Regions from separate parts of the Hydrogenophaga sp. PAMC20947 genome, predicted to be linked through region 3. Evidence: predicted binding sites of a transcription regulator. Region 3 holds the regulator's gene; each other region holds the start of a gene.
What was found. Region 3 encodes FNR, which switches genes on or off when oxygen is low (the NO sensors DNR and NnrR bind a similar motif). Its sites were predicted from a motif close to TTGATNNNNATCAA; they were not measured.
Positions count from the first base shown of each region.

Region 1 (3,437 bases), 2.4 Mb from region 3:
TGTTCCCCACCGCCATGACCGCGACACCTGCAGCCACTCCGCCAGTCAACCCGACACCGCCTTCTTCCGTGTTGCACGATATTCGGTTCTTCTACGACCCGATTTCGCCTTATGCCTACCTGGCCTTCGAGCGCCTGCCCGAGGCATTGCAGGGGCACAGTGTTCGGGTGCGTTACCAGCCGGTGTTGTTTGCGGCCCTGCTCAAAGCCCGTGGTCAGCTGGGCCCGGCCGAGATGCCGGGCAAGCGGGAGTGGACCTACCGGCAGGTCAGCTGGCTGGCCCACCACCACGGCGTGGCGCTGGACATGCCGGCCGAGCACCCCTTCAACCCCTTGCCGCTGCTCCGCCTGGGCCTGGCTTGTGCCATGGAGCCGTGCCCTGGGGAAACCAATCGCTGGGTGACCGAGCAGCTGATGCACCACGTCTGGCAGGGGGGGCACAGCGCGACGGATCCCGACCGGCTCGCCGCCCTGAAGGACTGTTTGCAAGAACACATGTCAGAGCGGGCGCGCCCCTGGCTGGCGCCGGACAGTGAAGTGGTCAAACAACGCCTGCGGACGAACACCGACGAAGCCCTGGCGCTGGGGTTGTTTGGTGTGCCGTCGCTGGTGTTGAACGGTCAGGTGTTCTGGGGGCTGGACGCCCTCCCCATGCTGCGAGCCTACATGGACGGTGATGCCTGGTTTGCCGCCGGCGAATGGGACCGATCTGCGGACCGGCCTGCGGCCGTGCATCGCCGCGGGTAACCGGGTGCGCCCGGTCTTGGGCGTGGACGCGCAGAAGCGTGGCGAAGCCATTTCTTGATCGGGCTCAAGGCTTTTCCCTGCATTGGGCTTACGATGGACTTGTGGTTGGAGGTGCGATGGGCGCTGGTGCCCATGGCCTTGCAATCCCAATAACAAGGAGATCCGCATGTTCAAAAAATTCTCGTTCCCACCGACGGCTCTGAGCTTGCCACCAGCGCAGCCACCACAGCAGCGCAGCTGGCCAAGTCCCAGGGTGGCCAGGTGGTGGGCGTCTATGTCATCGATCCCTTCCCCTACATCGGCATCGGCGATGCCTCGGCCGTGGCCCTGCAGGCCTACCTGAGCGAAGCCAAGAGCGCAGCAGGCAAAGCGCTGGATGCGCTGGGCAAGGTGTGCGCTGCCGAAGGCGTCCCGTTTGCCGGGGACACCATCGAGCGCAATGTGGTCTATGAAGGCGTGATCGAGACGGCGAAGGCCGAAGCATGCGACCTGATCGTGATGGCCTCGCATGGCCGCCAGGGCGTCAAGGCGCTGATACTGGGCAGTGTCGCCCAGAAGGTGTTGACCCACGCCAAAGTGCCGGTTCTGATTGTGAAGGCCTGAGCCGCTCGCCTATTCAGGGGAGCCAACCCAAATTTGGGTCTAGGGGCTAAGCAGTTGGCCGGATGCCATGGACGCATGGCGTCCGGCTTCTGCCCTTCAGCGGCGGAACTTCCCGCGCTCTCCGATGATGGATAAATCGGCGAAGTCCAGGCCGCTGTGGTCGGTGGGTGAGTAGTCAATGCTCAAACCGCCCAGATCGTATGGCCGCATGGTTTCCAAAGCTTTGGCCACGCCGGCGCGGGTGGGCTTGCTGCCAGCGCGGCGCAATCCTTCGACCAATACCTTGGCCGCCGCAAAACCCTCCAGCATGGCTGGGCTGATCTCTGCGAGCTTGCGCTCCTTGGCGAGGCTGCGAGCCTCGTTGACCATGGCGTAGGCTGATGAACGTTCGCTGGGATAGACCTGGCTCACGATGACACCGTGGCTGTATTCGCCCAGACTCTTGATGAAACCCGAAGAAGCATTGTTGGAGAGGGTCACGATCTGGGCGGTCGAGCCTGCTTTGCGCAGCGCGCTCACGCCGTTGGAGACCGCCGTGCCCGATGCGATCCACACAACGGCCTGAACATTGGCTTTCACCAGCTCCGGGATGATGGCGTCGAAGTCGGGTTTCGCGCGATCGGCTGCGATCACGATCGAGGGCTGGAGCTTGGCCTTGTCGAAGCCCTTTTGCGCGCCGGCAATGGCGTCTTTGCCGAAAGAGTCATCGGCATGAACGATGCCGATTCGGTTAAAGCCGATAGATGTGAGAAAGGCCACCGACTTTTCTGCTTCGCGCTGGTAAGTGGCGCGCACGTTAAAAACCCAGGGGTTGACCGGCTCGTGCAAGACCATGGCCCCGGTTGACGGGCCGATCAGAGGCACGCCATTTTTTTCCAGCAGCGGAAACAAGGCTTGGTTGTGGGGGGTTCCGCGTGTCAAGAACATGGCCAGAACCTTGCGCTCTTCCATCAGAATGCGCCCGTTTTCAGCCGTGATCTTGGGGTCAAAGTTGTCATCGAGTGAAACCAGCTCGATCTTTTGCCCATTGACCCCGCCTTTGGCGTTGACGGCGTCGATGTAGAGCAGGGCGCCATCGGTGGTCTCTTTGACCCCCGCCGCCACTGGCCCGGAAAACCCGGCCGTCTGCCCAATCAGCAGCTGGGCTTGAGTTGCGCCCACAGCCGCGACCAGGGCAAGCCCCAAGACGATGTTCTTCAGCATGAATGTCTCCTCTATTTTTTTCAGTTTACCGGCTAGGGATCCACCATGGTTTGTTCCATATGACCGGCGGGATATCCCCAGAGACAGCCGGTTGAACCGGCTTGCCTAGAATGTTTGGGCTCAGTCAATTGACCTTAGAAAGTGTTCTGCATGTCACAGGGACAGATTCGCATCCGCGGCGCGCGCCAGCACAACCTCAAAAATCTGGACCTCGATATCCGAACCGGGGAGCTGACGGTGGTGACCGGACCCAGCGGGTCGGGCAAGTCCAGCCTGGTGTTTGACACCTTGTTTGCCGAGGGCCAGCGGCGCTATGTGGAAACTTTCAGCGCCTACGCGCGCCAGTTTCTGGACCGCATGGACAAGCCGGCCGTGGACCGGGTTGATGGCGTGCCACCAGCGATTGCCATCGATCAGACCAACCCGGTCCGGTCGTCCCGCTCCACCGTGGGCACGATGACCGAGCTGAACGACCACCTGAAGCTGCTTTTTGCCCGCGGTGCCGATCTGTTTGACCGGCAGACGGCGCTGCCCGTGCGGCACGATTCGCCCGAGTCGATCTACGCCGAGTTGCGCCAGCGTGCCGCTGCGCTCAACGATCCGCGTCTGGTGGTGACTTTCCCCGTGGAGCTGCCGGCCAGCACCACGGCGGAAGAAATCGAACAATGGCTGTCTGCCAGCGGTTACACCCGGGTGCAGGCGGAGCGCGTGGTGCAACGGGCGGTGCGCCCGGAGCCCGAGGGCAAAGGCAAGGCCAAGGCTAAAGTCAAGAAGCCTGTCGACGGCATCGAGTCGGTCAAGGTGCTGGATGTGGTGGCCGACCGCTTCCGCATCGGCACCGCCGAGCAAGTGCGGGTGATGGAGGCCATCGAGGCGGGCCTGAAG
Region 1 is NZ_CP039252.1:3,091,008-3,094,444, reverse strand. Features, by position in the region: gene E5678_RS14005 (2-hydroxychromene-2-carboxylate isomerase) at 15-746, shown strand; gene E5678_RS14000 (universal stress protein) at 924-1,349, shown strand; gene E5678_RS13995 (ABC transporter substrate-binding protein) at 1,446-2,552, opposite strand; gene uvrA (excinuclease ABC subunit UvrA) at 2,703-3,437, shown strand, end outside.
Region 1: a site for FNR is predicted at 801-814, ahead of E5678_RS14000 (universal stress protein). Genes of this name have one in related genera too.

Region 2 (3,437 bases), 890 kb from region 3:
GTCTTCCATCTGCAGCAGCTTGTCGCGCTCGCCCTGCATCAGCTTGGACACCGGAATCCCTGTGGCACGGGCCACCACCTCAGCAATCTCTTCAACGCCGACCTGGGTGCGGAGCAACTGGGGCACCCCCTTGCTCGCGCCCTTGGTCGATTCCACGGCCTGGGCATCCTTGAGCTTCTTTTCCAGTTCGGGCAGTTTGCCGTACTGCAGCTCGGCCACGGCGTTGAAATCGCCCTTGCGGGTCATCTCTTCGATGCGGTGACGCAGTTTGTCGATTTCTTCCTTGACTTGGGCAGAGCCCTGAGCTTGCGCCTTCTCCGCTTGCCAGATCTCGTCCATATCGGCGATCTCTTTTTGCAGTTTTTCGATTTCCACCTCTATCAGCTCAAAGCGCTTGAGGGAGGCTTCGTCTTTTTCACGGCGCACGGCCTCGCGCTCGATTTGCAGCTGGATCAAGCGGCGATCAAGCTTGTCCATCACCTCGGGCTTGGAGTCGATCTCGATCTTGATCTTGGCCGCCGCCTCATCGATCAGGTCAATCGCCTTGTCGGGTAAAAAGCGGTCGGTGATGTAGCGGTGGCTGAGCTCGGCCGCGGCCACGATGGCTGGATCGGTGATTTCCACCCCATGGTGGACTTCGTATTTTTCCTGCAGGCCTCGCAGAATGGCGATGGTTGCTTCCACCGAAGGCTCACCAACCAGAATCTTCTGGAAGCGGCGTTCCAGCGCAGCGTCTTTCTCAATGTATTTGCGGTACTCATCCAGCGTGGTAGCCCCCACGCAATGCAACTCGCCGCGCGCGAGCGCTGGCTTGAGCATGTTGCCGGCATCCATCGCCCCCTCGGCCTTGCCGGCACCCACCATGGTGTGCAGCTCGTCAATGAACACGATCGTCTGACCTTCGTCTTTGGCGAGCTCGTTGAGCACGGCCTTGAGCCGTTCCTCAAAATCGCCACGGTATTTGGCGCCGGCCAACAAAGCGGCCATGTCGAGCGACAACACGCGCTTGCCCTTAAGCGAGTCGGGCACTTCACCGGCCACGATGCGCTGTGCCAGCCCTTCTACGATCGCGGTTTTGCCCACGCCGGGCTCCCCGATCAACACCGGGTTGTTCTTGGTGCGACGCTGCAAGATCTGGATGGTGCGGCGAATTTCGTCGTCGCGACCGATCACTGGATCCAGCTTACCCAGTCGGGCCCGCTCGGTCAGATCCAGGGTGTATTTTTTCAAGGCTTCGCGCTGGCCCTCGGCTTCAGGGCTGTCCACACTTTGCCCGCCACGAACCGCTTCGATCGCACTCTCCAGCGACTTGCGGTTCAAGCCGTTTTCATTCGCCATGCGGCCGATCTCGCCCTTCTGATCGGTCAAAGCCAGGAGGAACAGCTCCCCGGCCACAAACTGATCGCCCCGTTTCAGGGCCTCTTTCTCGGTGGCCTGAAGCAGCTTGCCCAGTTCGGGGCCCACCTGCACCTGATCCTGCCCCTGAACTTCGGGCAGTTTCTTCAAAGCAGCCTCGGCCGCCTTGCTGAGCCCAGCCACATTCACCCCGGCCCGCTGCAGCAGCGACTGCGGGCCCCCCGGCAGGCGCAACATCGCCACCAGCAGGTGGACAGGTTCAATATAAGCGTGGTCGTTGCCCAAGGCCAAGGTCTGGGCTTCTCCCAGAGCTTCCTGGAATTTGGTCGTCAGTTTGTCGAGTCGCATGCTGTGCATTCCCTAAAAGAATTGATTGCCCATTAACTGGCGCTCAAAATCCCATTTTCAAGGTGCTACCCACGCTCGACGGCGCTACACCACGGCCTTGTTGATCTGCATCAAACAACGTTGCGACAGAGGAAGAAACGCGCTTGAACCGGCTGCGCGCAGGCGTCCAAGCGCCAAACCCCGTCGCCAGGAAGCACGCCAACCGCTTGTGTCAGGCTGTTGCCACTTGGTCTGTGGCCAAGTCGGCACCCTGCGCCCGGTCGGCCAAGCTCATGAGATCTGTGAAGCGTTGCCCCTGGATCAGCACATGGTCGCGCGCCACGCGCGCGGCCGCTTCGCTGTCGCCCCGCTGCAAGGCATCCACAATCTGCCTGTGTTCGGCCAGGGACTGGGCTATGCGGTTGCGCAGCCGCAACTGCAGGCGCCTGTAGGGTTTGAGGCGGTTCTTCAGCGTGGTGGTTTGCTGCACCAGGAACGGGTTGCCGCAAGCCTGGTAAATCAACTGGTGAAACTGCTCGTTGGCGTAGTAGTAGGCGTTGGCGTCCTGTACCCCGGCTTGCTGCTCGCAAGCCGCGTGCGCCGCTGCGATCTCGGCCAAGGCCGGCGCCTTCACCCGGCGCGCAGCCAGACTGGCGCACAGCGCCTCCAGTTCGGCCATCACCTCAAACATCTGAATCAGTTCGGGCATGCCCACGCGAGCCACATAAGTACCCCGCTTGGGCAGGACCACCACCAAACCGCTGGCTTCAAGCTGCTGCAAGGCTTCACGCACCGGCGTGCGTGAGACCTCAAATCGCCGCACCAGCGCTTCGAGGTGCACCTGTTCGCCTGGCGCCATGCGGCCATTGACGATGTCTTCCTCCAACTCTTCACGCACCCGTTGCATCCGCGACCGGTTGGCGCTGCTGGAAGATGTGCTGGACAAAGTTTTACTCATGCTGAAGCGGTCGAGTTCGGGTTAGTCCCATGCTGGACAGGATTTTGTTGCATATAACATGATGCATCTTTTATATAACAAGGTCCAGCGGCTGCGTGAGGACCATCGCTCAACCCCCCCCATTCCATCACAGGAGACACACATGAAGAATCCCATCAAGAACAGCCTGAGCGCCTTGGGCCTCGCCGCACTGGCTGTTGCCTCAACCGCCGCCAGCGCTGAGACCGTGCTCAAGGCCTCCCACCAGTTCCCTGGCGGCAAGGGCGATGTGCGCGACGAAATGGTGCAGATGATTGCGAGGGATGTGGCTGCGGCCAATGTTGACCTGACGATCAAGGTTTACCCAGGCGCCAGCCTGGTCAAGGCACAAGAGCAGTGGAAGGCCATGCTCAGCGGACAGATCGACATGACCTCTTTCCCGCTGGACTACGCCTCAGGCTTTCATCCACAGTTTGGAGCCACCCTGATGCCAGGGCTGGTCAAAGGCCACGCCCATGCACGCCGCATCAACGACTCCGGTTTCCTCAAGGACATTAAGGGCATCATCGAGCAGGGCGGCGTCAAGGTGTTGGCTGACGCATGGCTGGCAGGCGCCTTCGCTGGCAAAGACAAGTGCATCAAGAAGCCCGAAGACGTGGCTGGCCTGAAAATGCGCTCCGCCGGCGCCACCTTCTCGCAGATGTGGGCGGGCGCCGGCGCTTCCATCGTGTCTATTCCGTCGAGTGAGGTGTACAGTGCCCTCCAGCAAGGCGTGGCCACCGGCACAGATACGTCCACAGGCAGCTTCGTTTCGTTC
Region 2 is NZ_CP039252.1:1,577,673-1,581,109, forward strand. Features, by position in the region: gene clpB (ATP-dependent chaperone ClpB) at 1-1,704, opposite strand, end outside; gene E5678_RS07025 (GntR family transcriptional regulator) at 1,916-2,641, opposite strand; gene dctP (TRAP transporter substrate-binding protein DctP) at 2,784-3,437, shown strand, end outside.
Region 2: a site for FNR is predicted at 1,805-1,818, ahead of clpB (ATP-dependent chaperone ClpB). Genes of this name have one in related genera too.

Region 3 (3,437 bases):
CGTGCGCGCGAACGACTCGGGGGTTTGCAAAGGCAAGCCGTAAATGAGATCCACGTTGATCGACTCGAAGCCGATTTTTCGGGCCGCGGCCACCAGCGCAAACACCTGCTCAGCGGGCTGCACACGGTGCACCGCCTTCTGAACCGCCGGATCAAAATCCTGCACCCCGAAGCTGAGCCGGTTGAACCCGAGGCGCGCCAGCGTTTGCAGGCGCTGATCGGTCACCGTGCGCGGATCAACTTCGATCGAGTATTCCCCTCCTGGTACCAGGGTGAAATTGCGGCGGATCATGGTCATCAGGTCTTCCAGCTCCTCGTCGGAGAGGAAGGTTGGGGTGCCGCCACCCAGGTGCAGCTGCGAAACGTTGTGCCCTTTGCCGAAGTGCTCAACCTGCAGCTCCACCTCTCGGGACAGGTAGCGAAGGTACTCGGCCGCGCGCTCGTGGTGTTTGGTGATGACCTTGTTGCAGGCGCAGTAATAACAGACCGACTCGCAGAACGGAATGTGCACATACAGGCTCAAGGGCAACGCCATGGAACCTGCCCGGCGTTGTTCCAGCGCCTGGATGTAATCCGCCTCACCAAAAGCCTCTATAAAGCGGTCGGCTGTGGGGTAAGAGGTGTAACGGGGACCTGGGATATCGAACCGCTTTAGCAGTTCGTCGGGGATCGTGTGGCTCACTGACTTTTCTCCAATACTGAGCATTGAATGTGCCCCAAGACGCCAGGGCGCCCTTTGATCTTTGTCAAGCCTAGGTATGCCCCGAAAAGCTGCCCGCAAGAGAAATCCAGTGTTTCCCGGCGTTTATGGCCTGATGCACTGGCGGTGCTGTAAAGTCCCCAGTGATTACCCGGGGAAAAATATGGACGTTCAAAGCATCAAAGTCGCCTGCTCAAACTGCAATCTCCGTGAGCTGTGCCTGCCTATGGGCCTGAATCCAGAGGAGATGGACAAGATGGACAACGTCATCTCTTCTCGCCGCCGCATCAAGCGCGGCACGGCCTTGTTCAGCACGGGTGAAAAATTCACATCCCTGTACGCCGTGCGTTCTGGCTTTTTCAAGACTTGTGTGACCACGGCGGATGGGCGCGACCAGGTGACGGGTTTTCAGATGACGGGGGAAATTCTCGGGCTGGACGGCATCGTGAACGACCTTCATTCCTGCGACGCGGTTGCCCTGGAAGACGCTGAAGTTTGCGTGATGCCTTTTGACCAGATCGAAGAGCTCTCGCGCGAATTCACCACCCTGCAGCATCACATGCACAAAATCATGAGCCGCGAGATTGTGCGCGACCATGGCGTGATGCTGCTGCTGGGCAGCATGCGTGCGGAAGAGCGGCTCGCAGCCTTCCTGCTCAATTTGGTGCAGCGCTTGCACGCGCGCGGGTTCTCACAGTCCGAACTGATCCTGCGCATGACACGCGAGGAGATCGGCAGCTATCTGGGCATGAAGCTGGAAACCGTGAGCCGAACCTTTTCGAAGTTTGTTGAAGATGGCATCATTGAGGTCAAGCAGCGCTACGTTCACATCAAGGACACCGACGGATTGCGGCGCATTGTGAATCCGCAGACCTGCGGATAAAGCACCGAATCGAACCGCTCCGCCAAAAAGAAAAGCCCCCTGCAGAATTTCCCGCAGGGGGCATTTTTTTATCGAGAAGATCAAGCTCGATCACAGGTAGCATTCTTCGCACATTCACGCGGGCGATCCTGCTCAGGGACCGGGCAACGGTTGACCTCAAACGGCGACATCGCCAACAAAGTTGTCAAGGCGCTGGAGAGCATCGTAGCCATCCAAAAGATGAAAAATGCCCCTGTGTAGATGGCTTCACGCGAAAGGCTGAGGCTTTGTCCTTGCCAATGCATCTCGCTGGGATCCACAAAGGCAAAGACCAACATCTCCAACACCGCGGCCATCAAAAAAGCGGGCCACATGATCCACATCCAACGCTTTGCCTTCATGGGTCACTCTCCTGTATTGCTGTCAGAGCAATGTCTGTGCAGCGTATTCAATTTGCGGGCGGTGCGACCTGGGTGGTGGCGTGATTGCGCGCCTGGCCAGCGGGCATCATGTTGAACAAAGCCGCCTCGCGCGCTTTGCCCTCAAGGGCATGGGCCGCTTTCAGGTCGCGTTCATAGTCGTTCTTGTTCAGGACCGGATCTTGGTACTTCACCGCAATCACAGCCGTTGCAATGGCTGCGATCACAACCACCACCGGGCCACCCACCACCATCCACATGTGGGGAACACTCCACCAAGCAACGGGAGGCACAGGATCGGTTGAGTTCGAGGTCATGGGGTTCTCCTGGACATAGGACATAGGTTGCATTTCAACGGGGCACAAGGAAGGCCGCCTTTTCGGAGACTTGAGACACATCCTTGCCGGTAGAGCGGACATCAAAATGGATGGTGTGCGACCCCGTTTTTGCCGAGTTCGGTGGAATCTGAACCCGCAGCACGGCGGATCGAACCTCGGTGGGCAACACTGTGATTTCGGACTCGGACGCAATCGTTACGCCGTCCAAACCAGAAACCGTGATCACATAGGTCTGAGGCGACTCCGTGGCATTCATGACCTGCAGGCGGAACACGTTTTCAATGCGCCCTTGATCCACCATGCGTGCCAGCGCACCGCGATCCCTGATCACGTCGACTTTCAATGGCGTGCGCAAATACAGGCTCACCATCACGGCTGCGGTGATCGCCATCAGGATAGCTGTGTAGACCAACACCCGAGGGCGCAGGCCGCGTTTGATCATTTGGGCGGTAGACCACCCATTGGCCATGCCGTTCTGTGTGGAGTATTTGATCAGCCCCTTGGCATAACCCACCTTCTCCATCACCTCGTCACACACGTCAATGCAGGCGCCGCAGCCGATGCACTCGTATTGCAGGCCATTGCGAATGTCGATACCCGTGGGGCAGACCTGAACGCACAAAGTGCAATCGACGCAAGAGCCGAGGTTGAGCGCTTTGGGGTCGGCCTTCTTGGACCGCGGCCCACGGGGCTCTCCACGCGCCTCGTCGTAGGTGACGATCATGGTGTCTTTGTCGAACATCGCACTTTGGAAGCGCGCATAGGGGCACATGTACTTGCAGACCTGCTCGCGCATGAAACCCGCGTTGCCATAGGTCGCAAAGCCGTAGAAAAACACCCAGAAGATTTGCCAAGGGCCCAGCGACGCCGCAAGAGACAACGCCGCGAGCTCCTGAATGGGGGTGAAATACCCAACAAAGGTAAACCCTGTCCACAAGGCAAACGAGATCCACAAAGCGTGTTTAAGCCACTTCTTGCCGAGCTTTTCACCCGAGAATGCGGCCTTGTCCAGCCGCAAGCGCGCCGAACGATCGCCTTCAACCTTTTTCTCTATCCAGAGAAAAATCTCGGTGTAAACGGTCTGGGGGCAGGCGTAGCCGCACCACAAGCGCCCGGCCA
Region 3 is NZ_CP039252.1:684,413-687,849, reverse strand. Features, by position in the region: gene hemN (oxygen-independent coproporphyrinogen III oxidase) at 1-705, opposite strand, end outside; gene fnr (fumarate/nitrate reduction transcriptional regulator Fnr) at 863-1,582, shown strand; gene E5678_RS22560 (hypothetical protein) at 1,663-1,962, opposite strand; gene E5678_RS03150 (FixH family protein) at 2,010-2,297, opposite strand; gene ccoG (cytochrome c oxidase accessory protein CcoG) at 2,332-3,437, opposite strand, start outside.

Region 4 (3,437 bases), 840 kb from region 3:
TGGCCCCATTGCGCTCACCTTCGGACGGCTGGGCGAATTGGTGGGCCAGTGGTTGGCGCAGGGAGCATTCCGCAAGGACGTGGAGCCCGAGATCCTGGTCGAAGGCGTGGAGGCTTTTCTGATGCAGACCATGGCACTGAACTTCTGCGCCCTGCACAGAGACAAGGCCATGCAGGCCCGGCTGCAGCCTTACCTGCGCGCATGGCTGGCGCCTGCGGCAACATGATCTGACTCCATCGAACCCGGTCCCAAGCCCTGCCCATGCATCGTGTTCGCTGAAACACGGAAAGGTCAGACTGCAATGGGCATGGTCGTCTCGCCGTGTGGGCAGGGCAGGGTGGTGCTGTTGCGTGACCAAAGGGGCAGACCTCACCTGATTCAAATCGATCAACACAGTGCTCCATGGGCCCGAGGATCGATCCATCTGAAACCTGAAACCTGAAACCAGGAGCTTCCCGATGCAACAAGTCCATGTGATCAATACCATCACCGTGCCCGAAGGCATGGCCGCACAAGCCGAGTCGGTTCGTGCGCAATACGTGGCGTATTTCCAGAAACAAGACGGTTTTGCGGGCGCCACTTTCTACAAGTCCCTTGATCGGGAATCCAATGGATCCATCAAGTATGTGAATGTGGTGGTCTGGGCCACCTACGCGCATTTTGAGCGCGTGGTCAACAAGGGGTTTCAAGACGCCCAGGGCGAAAACAGCGATGGCATGCGGGTGTTGGGCGAGGGGTTTCCTGAACCCATCGTGGTGTCGCCAGGGCGGTACCAGATGATTGAGCAAACCGGCGCGTAGCAGCCGATCGCATCGGGGCGGTTCATTACCGGACCCGGGGTGCTTTTGAAGGGGGCATCAGTAGCCGAAGCAGCTGCTGACGTCGATGCCCGACCCTGGTCCCTCCAGGCGGGGTGACACGCCACCGGTTTGACACAAGTCAAACGACCGTGGCACAACCCTGCCCCATACTCAAAGCAAGTTCACGGTGCGACGTTGGACACAACGGTGGGCGGGGTCCGCACATCAAACCCAGTCGCAACACAGGGAGATTCAATGGACTTGAAACGCATACCCGCGGGCGCGGCTTTGGCTTCCGGTCTGGTCATCTGGTTCCTGGTGCCCGTGCCTGAGGGCGTCACCGCCAACGCCTGGCATTTGCTGGCTTTGTTTGTCGGCACCATCGTCGGCATCATCGGCAAGGCGTTGCCGATCGGGGCCATGGCGCTGGTGGCGATCACGCTGGTGGCGGCCACGGGTGTCACCAACGACAAACCGGGTGGGGCCATTGCGGATGCACTGAGCGGTTTCTCCAATTCCCTGATCTGGCTGATCGGTGTGTCGATCATGATTTCGCGCGGGCTCATCAAGACCGGTCTGGGGGCAAGGATCGGCTACTTTTTCATTTCTCTGTTTGGTAAAAAGACCTTGGGCATCGGCTACGCGCTGGCCCTGTCTGAACTCATCATCGCGCCGGTGACGCCCAGCAACACCGCGCGCGGCGGCGGCATCATCCACCCCATCATGCGGGCGATCGCCGGCAGCTACGGCTCCGATCCCGAGCACGCCACCGAGGGCCGAATCGGCCGGTACCTGGCGCTGGTCAACTACCACGCCAACCCGATCACTTCGGCCATGTTCATCACCGCCACGGCGCCCAACCCGCTGGTGGTCAAACTGGTGGCCGAAGCCACCGGCGCCGAAATCAACCTGACCTGGGGCACCTGGGCCCTGGCGATGGCGCTGCCTGGTCTGGTCGCCTTGGTCTTGATGCCCCTGGCCCTGTACCTGATGTACCCGCCCGAGATCAAAAGCACGCCCGACGCGGCCGCATTTGCCAAAGGAAAAATGGCGGAACTCGGCCAGGTCAAGCCTGGCGAGAAGATCATGTTGGGCGTGTTTGCGTTGTTGCTGGTGTTGTGGGCCGGCATACCGGCCATGGTGCTCGGGCCTTCGGTCGCGCTTGACGCAACCTCGGTGGCTTTCATTGGCCTCGCCGTTTTGCTGGTCACTGGCGTGCTCGACTGGGACGATGTACTCAAGGAAAAGGGCGCATGGGACACGGTCGTGTGGTTCAGCGCCCTGGTGATGATGGCCACCTTTCTGAACAAGCTGGGCTTGATCGCGTGGTTCTCCAGCAGCATTGAAACCGGCATTGGCGGACTGGGCCTGGGCTGGCTGCCGGCCAGCGCATTGCTCGTGCTGATCTACCTCTATGCACACTACCTGTTCGCCAGCACCACCGCCCACATCACCGCGATGTTTGCCGCCTTCTACGGCGCCGGTTTGGCGCTGGGCGCGCCCGCCTTGCCGCTGGCGCTGATCATGGCTGCCGCTTCCAGCATCATGATGACTTTGACCCACTACGCCACCGGCACCTCGCCGATCATCTTCGGCTCCGGCTACACCACGCTCGGTCAGTGGTGGAAGGCCGGCTTTGCCATGAGCCTGTTGCTGATTGTCATCTGGGTCACGGTGGGTGGCTTGTGGTGGAAGCTGCTGGGCTACTGGTAAGCCGCCTCAACGGCGTTGGGGCCTGGGTACCAAGGTCGTTTGCTGCCTTGGCGCCTTGATTTCCTGGCGCCACCAGCGCAGGGACTCGATTGCCTTGCCGGGTGGTCGCGGGGTGCTCGGTACACTGGCCCATCCCATGTGATCGCGCTCCACCGGGCGTGGCCGCCCGTCCCTTTGTCCCAGACCTGACCCCGCCATGACACACCACTTTGATCGCCGATTTCGCCCGACCCTGACCGTGCTCGGCGCCGCCTTGCTGGTGGCCGGCCCGGTGGCATGGGCCCAAAGCCCGGGCGCCGCGACCGCCTCTTCCAGCATCGCGTTGGTCACGCTCTACCCCGGCAGCGCCAAGGTTGAAAGGGTTGCCAAGGTCTCTGCCGGCGCTCGCACGCTCACTTTTTCGTGTTTGCCTGCGGCGCTGGATGTGGCCAGCCTGGCGGTATCGGCCGATGCGCCGGCCCGCTTGGGCGAGGTGGCGGTCTTGACCGAAGCGCGTGAAGCGGTGCCCGCCTGTTCGGGCACGCCGCTCGATGGCCGCATCCGTTTGCTGGAAGACAAAAAGGCCGTGTTGGGCGCCGAAGACGAGGCCATCAAACTGGCCACGGGCTACCTCAAAGGTGTGACCACGGGGGGCGACGGCGCCGGCGGCGTGCGTCAGGCCGCCGACCCCAAAACCGTGGCCGCCATGGTTGATACCGTTCGGCGCACCGGGCAAGAAGCGCTGCTGCGTCAACACCAGATTGACCGCGCCCAAGAAGCCCTCGACCGCGAACTCAATCCCCTGTTGGCCGAGCGCAGCCGTGTGCTGGCCGGGCGCGGGCGGGTGACCACGGTGAGCATCACGCTCGATGCACCGCAGGCCGCCGAAGTGCGTCTGGTCTACCAGATCAACGGCCCTGGCTGGGCCCCCACCTACCGCGCTTT
Region 4 is NZ_CP039252.1:4,692,715-4,696,151, forward strand. Features, by position in the region: gene E5678_RS21435 (TetR/AcrR family transcriptional regulator) at 1-226, shown strand, start outside; gene E5678_RS21440 (antibiotic biosynthesis monooxygenase) at 459-800, shown strand; gene E5678_RS21445 (DASS family sodium-coupled anion symporter) at 1,056-2,513, shown strand; gene E5678_RS21450 (DUF4139 domain-containing protein) at 2,710-3,437, shown strand, end outside.
Region 4: a site for FNR is predicted at 930-943, ahead of E5678_RS21445 (DASS family sodium-coupled anion symporter). Genes of this name have one in related genera too.